DNA from 2 places in the Plantibacter sp. lyk4-40-MEA-4 genome. Region 1 is predicted to be linked to the other one. Evidence: riboswitches for the same ligand, from Rfam matches in the RefSeq annotation. Region 1 holds a riboswitch; the other holds the start of a gene.

Region 1 (3,400 bases):
CATCGCCGGCAAGATCCGGACGGTGTTCCTCTTCGTCGGCTTCTTCGCGCTGCTCACGGGCCTCGCGCTCGGCGGCGGGGATCCGGCGTCGGCGCTGTACCGGGTCTTCGGCGGGGTCGGGTTCGTGGCGATCCTGCTCGGACTCCTCGGCCACTTCGTCGCAGCGACCCAGTATGCGCGACGCATGGTCGTCACCTGGCAGCGACAGGGCGTCCGCGCGGCCCGCTGAGCGCCGCGCCGACCATCGTCGGAGGCCCCCACCGGATGGCACACGGCCACAGCGCAGGCGGCGTCGTTTAGGCTCGGAGCATGCCAGTCGACTATCCGGACCTCGTCATCTTCGACTGCGACGGCACGCTCGTCGACACGGAACGCATCTCCGTCCGGGTGAACCTGCAGCTCCTCAACGAGGTCGGCGGCGACTACACCGAGGCGGAGGTGCGGGAGCTCTTCGTCGGCGCCTCACTCGAGACGTACGCGACGCTGGTCGAGCAGCGCCTCGGGAAGCCGCTCGAGGCCGACTGGATCCAGCGCTGGAGCGACATGTTCCGCGGCATCTGCGAACGTGAGCTCGAGGCGGTCGACGGGGTCGTCGACGCCCTCGACGGTATCGCTGCGACCGGGGTGCCGCTGTGCGTCGCCTCGAACGGGATGCTGCACGACGTCGTCCGCAACCTCGGGCAGGTGGGCATCCACGATCGCTTCGACGGGCGCATCTTCAGCGCGACCGACGTCGCCGTCGGCAAGCCCGCACCCGACCTGTTCCTGCACGCCGCCGCCGACTTCGACACGGCCCCCGAGCGGTGCGCGGTCGTCGAAGACAGCGTCGTCGGCGTCCTGGCTGCCCGTGCGGCCGGCATGACGGTCTACGCCTACGCCGGCGGCATGACGCCCGCCGAGCGGCTCATCGGCGACGGCACCCACGTCTTCGACGACATGCGCCTGCTGCCCGACCTCATCCGCGACACCTGGGCGGCCTCCGCGGCACGCTAGCCGTGCCGCGCTAGCTGCGACTGCGGAGCTCCGGGAAGCCGTCCTCGTCGTCGGGGATCGGCTGCGCCGCGACCGTCGGTGCCGGCGTCGCATCGGACGGTTCGAGATCCTTGGCCGAGGCGTCCTGCTCCTCGGCGCGACGTCGGGTGCGTTCGCCACCGCGCTTGACCGCGCGGTCGAACAACTGCGGGCCGGTCGTCGCCAGGCGCCTCCAGGGGAGGGTGCCTTCGATCTCGATCTGCAGGGAGAAGCTCAGCAGGGTGCGGATGACGACGATGATCGCGAGGACGAGCGCGTCGGTCAGCGACGGCGTCGACGTGACCGTCTTCACGAGGTCTGCGGCCACGAGGATCTCCAGCCCGAGCAGGATGACCGAGCCGATCGTCTCCCGCAGCATCCGGAAGGCCCGAGCGCCGTCGCGCGTGCTCCACCACAGGCGGGCCGAGAGAGTGACGGCGATCACGAAGCCCACGACCATCGCCCCGACACCGGCGACCTCGAAGACGATGGTGACCAGCTCGAAGAAGTCCATCCCTCCATCATCCTCGCCCGCCCGCTGGACGGGAAGCCGGGCCGACCCGCTAGGGTGGTCGCGAGTGACACGGGGTGCCGATCCCACGACGATCGGCTGAGAACACACCCGTCGAACCTGATCTCGTTAGTCCGAGCGAAGGGATGTCGCGAATGAGCGTTCGCACACCGCAGCAGTCCGCCCACCCGTCCACCGACGACTCGTCCGTCGGCGAGTTCGCGAGCGCGTCCGGGGACCTCCTCGAGCGCCTGCGCGAGCGCACGCCGCTCGTCCAATCGATCACGAACGCCGTGGTGACGAACTTCACCGCGAACGTGCTGCTCGCCATCGGCGCCGCCCCGGCGATGACCGACATCCCCACCGAGGCCGGGCCGTTCGCCCGTATCGCCTCCGGGGTGCTCCTCAATCTCGGGACGCCGCAGGCGGAGCAGCGCGAGGCGATGGTCGAGGCCGCCTCCGCCGCGAACGACGCCGGCACACCGTGGGTGCTCGACCCCGTGGCCGTCGGCATCCTACCGGTGCGCACGGCGCTCGCCGCCGACCTCCTCGACCTCCGGCCGACGATCGTCCGCGGCAACGCCAGCGAGATCATCGCCCTCGCCGGACTGGGCGCCGGCGGTCGCGGGGTCGACAGCACCGATTCGGTCGACAGCGCGATCGAGGCGGCCACCGCGATCGCCCGCACCTCGGGCGCCGTCGTCGCGATCTCCGGCCCGACGGACGTCATCACCGACGGTGAGCGCATCGTCCGCTGCTCGAACGGGCACGCCTGGCTCACCCTCGTGACGGGCGGTGGCTGTGCCCTCGGTGCCGTACTCGCCGCCTTCGCCTCACTCGACGACGACCGGTTGCTGACGACGGTCGCGGCGACCACCGCATACACGGTCGCCGCGCAGCTTGCGGCTGCGGAGAGCCGCGGCCCAGGCTCCTTCGCTCCCGCGTTCCTCGACCACCTCCACCTCCTCGAGGCCGACACCGTCCGCAGCCTGGCGGTGATCGCGTGAGCGCCTCGACCACCGCGGACCGGGTCCTCGCGGCCCGTTCGCACGCCGAGCTCGTGCGCCGCGGCATCGCCACCTACCTCGTCACGGACGCCTCGGCCAGCGGGGATCGCGGTGTCCTCGACGTCGTGCGCCGAGCCGTCGACGGCGGGGTGACCGCGGTCCAGCTGCGGGAGAAGACCGCGTCGGCGCGAGCGCTGTTCGACCTGACCGTGCGTGCGGCGGAGGTCGTCGCCGGTCGGGCGCTGCTCCTCGTCGACGACCGGGTGGACGTCTTCCTCGCGGCCCGTTCCGCCGGTGCCGTCGTCCACGGCGTCCACGTGGGTCAGAGCGATCTCCCGGTCGACGCCGTGCGTCGTATCGTGGGGCAGGCCGCCGTCGTGGGACTGACGGCGAACACCCCGGCGCACCTCGACGCGGTCGCAGCGCTGTCACCCGGGACGGTCGACTACCTGGGCGTCGGCGTCATCCGCCCGACGACGACGAAGCCGGACCACCCGGCGCCGCTCGGCGTGGAGGGGTTCGCCGCGATCGCCACCGCGACCCCGCTCCCGTGCGTCGCCATCGGTGGGGTGTCACTGGACGACACGGTCGAGCTCCACGCCTCGGGCGCCGCTGGTCTCGCCGTCGTCTCCGCCATCTGCGCCGCCGACGATCCGGCGGCCGCCGCCCGGGCGTTCCGCAGCGCCTGGACCGAGGTCTCGGCATGAGCGCCGTTGAACCGTCCACGACGCCGGTGTCGTCGAACTCGAACCGGGTGCACGGTCGACGACCCGTCACGATCCGCGAGACACCCCGGGTGCTGAGCATCGCCGGGACCGACCCGACCGGTGGCGCCGGGATCCAGACCGATCTCAAGAGCATCGCCGCGAAC
Region 2 (3,400 bases), on a different contig from region 1:
CGGTCGGTGAAGCCTCCGGTCGCCGACTCCTCGAGCTCGCGAACGGGATCGATCCGCGCGGCATCGAGCTGGCACGTCGCGAGAAGAGCGTCAGCCACGAGGTGACCTTCCCGACCGACGTCTCCGACCCGACCATCCTCAGGCGCGAACTGCTGAACCTCGCCGGCCTCGTCGCGATCCGACTCCGGAAGGGCGGCTACGCCGGCCGGACGATCAGCATCCGCGTGCGCTATGCGGACTTCAGCGTCGTCACCCGGTCGCGCACCATCGGCGAGGCCACGAACGTGGGCCGGCGGGTGTACGACGAAGCGGCCTCGCTGTTCGGCGACCTCGATCGCGGCGGACGCCTCGTGCGCCTCGTGGGGGTGAAGGTCGACCAGCTCGTCCCGGCCGATGAGGCCGGTGCCGGGCTCTGGGACCCGGACGAGGAGTGGCGTGAAGCCGAGCAGACGATCGACCGGGTCGCAAGCCGGTTCGGCGATCTCGCGATCGCCCCCGCCTCCCTCCTCGGCAAGCCGAGGCGTCGCGGACTCGGCAGTCGCGGAGACTCGCAGGGTGCTGGGAGCACGGATCAACCCCTTGGACCGGGAGATGCCGAGCGATAGCCTCGCCGTATGACGAATCTCGTGGAGAAGCTGGCAGAACAGGCGAAGGGGCTCGGCGTGACCGCGGCCTATGGGGAGCAGCAGGACATCGACGGGACGAAGCTCGTGCCCGTCGCGCTGACGTACTACGGCTTCGGCGGCGGCTCCGAGGGCGACGGCGACGACGCCCCGAGCGGCGGTGGCGGCGGTGGCGTCTCCATCCCGGTCGGTGCCTACATCAAGACCGACGAGGGTCTCCGTTTCGACCCGAACCTCATCTCGCTGATCGCCGTCGCGATCCCGTTCATCTGGGTGAGCGGCAAGGCGCTCGCCGGCCTCATCAAGGCCCTCAAGAAGTAGCCCCCTCCGTCCAACCCCTGTCGTGCGACCGCGCACGGCAGGGGTTAGACTCGTGCCACCACGGGAGTCCGGTGAACCGGGCTGAGAGGAAGGTATTCGCCTTCGACCGTCGAACCTGATCTGGATCATGCCAGCGCAGGGAGACCATTTCTCGCTATCCCGTGCTCTTTTCCGTCTACAGGAAGGGCACGTATCGTGTCAGCATCGACCAAGATCTCACCCTCTGAACGCGCTGTGTCGCGGACCTTGCGCTGGAGGGTCGTCGACATCGTCGTGGTCGCCGTACTCGGCGTCGCGACCGGCCTCATCTTCTGGGCGTGGAACACGCTCGGATCACTCTGGTACGCGGGTGCCAGCGCCGTCACGCCCGGTTTCGGCGGGATCGCCGTCGGGATATGGCTCCTCGGCGGGGTGCTCGGCGGACTCATCATCCGGAAGCCCGGCGCTGCCCTCCTCGTCGAGACCATCGGGGCGATCGTCTCCGCCCTCATCGGCAACGCATGGGGCATCACGACGGTGTACTCCGGGCTCGCTCAGGGCCTCGGTGCCGAGCTGGTGTTCGCGGCGTTCGCGTACAAGCGCTTCGGCCTCGTTCCGGCGATCCTCGCCGGGGCCGGTGCCGGGGCCGGCGCGTGGCTCCTCGAACTCGTCATGTCGGGCAACCTCGAGAAGGGTGTCGAGTTCAACGCGATCTACCTCGGTTCACTGCTCGTCTCGGGCGCGATCCTCGCCGGTGTCGTCGGCTGGGCACTCGTCAGGGCACTCGCGTCGACCGGAGCGCTCAGTCGGTTCGCGTCGGGGCGGGACGCTCGGCGCGAGGTCTGATCGTGCCGGGAGCGGCTGCGACCGGTCCGGCGCGCGTCGTCGCGCAAGACTGGGGGTGGCGGCATGCCGGTCGGAAGGCCTGGGCGGTGAGCGACCTCGACCTCGTGATCGAACCGGGCGAGCGGGTCCTCCTGCTGGGGGCGTCCGGTGCCGGCAAGTCGACGCTGATCCACGCACTGGCCGGCGTGCTCGGCGGAGCGGACGAGGGGGAGTCCCACGGCTCGCTCCTCGTCGATGGCGTTCCGCCTGAACGAGCGCGGGGTCGCATTGGGCTCGTGCTGCAGGATCCCGACTCGCAGGTGATCCTGTCCAAGGTCGGTGACGACGTCGCCTTCGGCTGCGAGAACCTCGGCGTCGAGCGCGAGGAGATCTGGCGCCGCGTCGACGCCTCGCTGGAGGCCGTCGGACTGGACCTGCCGCTGGACCACTCGACCTCGGCGCTGTCTGGCGGTCAGAAACAGCGGCTGGCCCTCGCCGGCGTACTCGCCATGCACCCCTCGCTCCTCCTGCTCGACGAACCGACCGCGAACCTCGACCCGGCCGGGGTGGCCGAGGTGCGGGACGCCGTCGCTCGGCTGGTCGATGACGGTTCGTCCACCCTGGTCGTCATCGAACACCGCGTCGACGTCTGGCGCGAGCTGATGACCAGGGTCGTCGTGCTCGACGCCGACGGCGGTGTCCTCGCCGACGGGCCACCCGACCTCGTCCTCGACGACGTCGGGCAGCGCCTGGCCGATGCGGGCGTCTGGGTGCCGGGCATCCCGCTGGGGTTGGCCCCTCGTCCGGTGTCCGGCCCATCGGCGGCGGTCATCACGACCGACGACCTGGCGATCGGTCGAACGCGGAAGCAGCCGGTGCAGGAGCACCTGGGGCTCGCGGTGCCCGAAGGCGCGGGGACCGTCATCGTCGGCCCCAACGGCGCGGGGAAGTCCACGCTCGCGCTCACGCTGGCGGGACTGCTGCCGGAGATCACGGGGACGGTGACCGCCGCTCCGCAGCTCGCCGGCAGGCTGGGATCCCGGCCGATCCGCTGGAAGTCGACCGAGTTGCTCACGCGCATCGGGACGGTCTTCCAGGATCCCGAGCACCAGTTCGTCTCATCGACCGTGCGGAACGAGCTCGGTGTCGGCCTGCAGGCCCTCCGCTGGTCCCGGACCGCCATCGACGAGCGGGTCTCCGAGATCCTCGATGCGCTCGGTCTCGGTCGTCTCGCCGAGGCGAACCCGTTCAGTCTCTCGGGCGGTCAGAAGCGCCGGTTGTCGGTGGCCACCGTCCTCGCCGCCCGGCCGGCGGTCATGGTCCTCGACGAACCGACGTTCGGGCAGGATCGACGCACGTGGTTGTCACTCGTCCGCCTGCTGCAGCATGAGCTCGAGCGCGGCGCGACGATCGTCTCCGTCACGCATGACGCGGGGGTCGTCGAGCATCTGGGCGACCATCGCATCCTCCTCGAACCGCCGGAGTTCCAGAGGCGGGCCGCATGACGAGCCTCACGGCAGCGGAGCGCTCGACGGTGCTGCACCATCGACCGCCGCTCGACCGGGTGAATCCGGTGACGAAGGTGCTGGCCGTCCTGATCCTGTCCGTCCCGTTGCTGCTGACGATCGACTGGGTGAGTGCGAGCACGGCGG

Evidence for each region. Region 1 has a riboswitch for thiamine pyrophosphate ahead of thiM (hydroxyethylthiazole kinase). Riboswitches for the same ligand answer to the same signal wherever they lie in the genome.
Region 2: linked by a shared signal. The riboswitch ahead of QRN44_RS11630 (ECF transporter S component) and the one ahead of thiM (hydroxyethylthiazole kinase) in region 1 are both predicted to bind thiamine pyrophosphate.

Annotation. Positions count from the first base shown of each region.
Region 1 covers NZ_JARVSA010000001.1:50,586-53,985, reverse strand. The annotation lists gene QRN44_RS00305 (CDP-alcohol phosphatidyltransferase family protein) at 1-229, shown strand, start outside; gene QRN44_RS00300 (HAD family hydrolase) at 310-993, shown strand; gene QRN44_RS00295 (DUF1622 domain-containing protein) at 1,004-1,525, opposite strand; TPP riboswitch at 1,586-1,686, shown strand; gene thiM (hydroxyethylthiazole kinase) at 1,678-2,529, shown strand; gene thiE (thiamine phosphate synthase) at 2,526-3,236, shown strand; gene QRN44_RS00280 (bifunctional hydroxymethylpyrimidine kinase/phosphomethylpyrimidine kinase) at 3,233-3,400, shown strand, end outside.
Region 2 covers NZ_JARVSA010000005.1:357,727-361,126, reverse strand. The annotation lists gene dinB (DNA polymerase IV) at 1-605, shown strand, start outside; gene QRN44_RS11635 (hypothetical protein) at 615-944, shown strand; TPP riboswitch at 995-1,103, shown strand; gene QRN44_RS11630 (ECF transporter S component) at 1,179-1,769, shown strand; gene QRN44_RS11625 (ABC transporter ATP-binding protein) at 1,856-3,253, shown strand; gene QRN44_RS11620 (energy-coupling factor transporter transmembrane component T family protein) at 3,250-3,400, shown strand, end outside.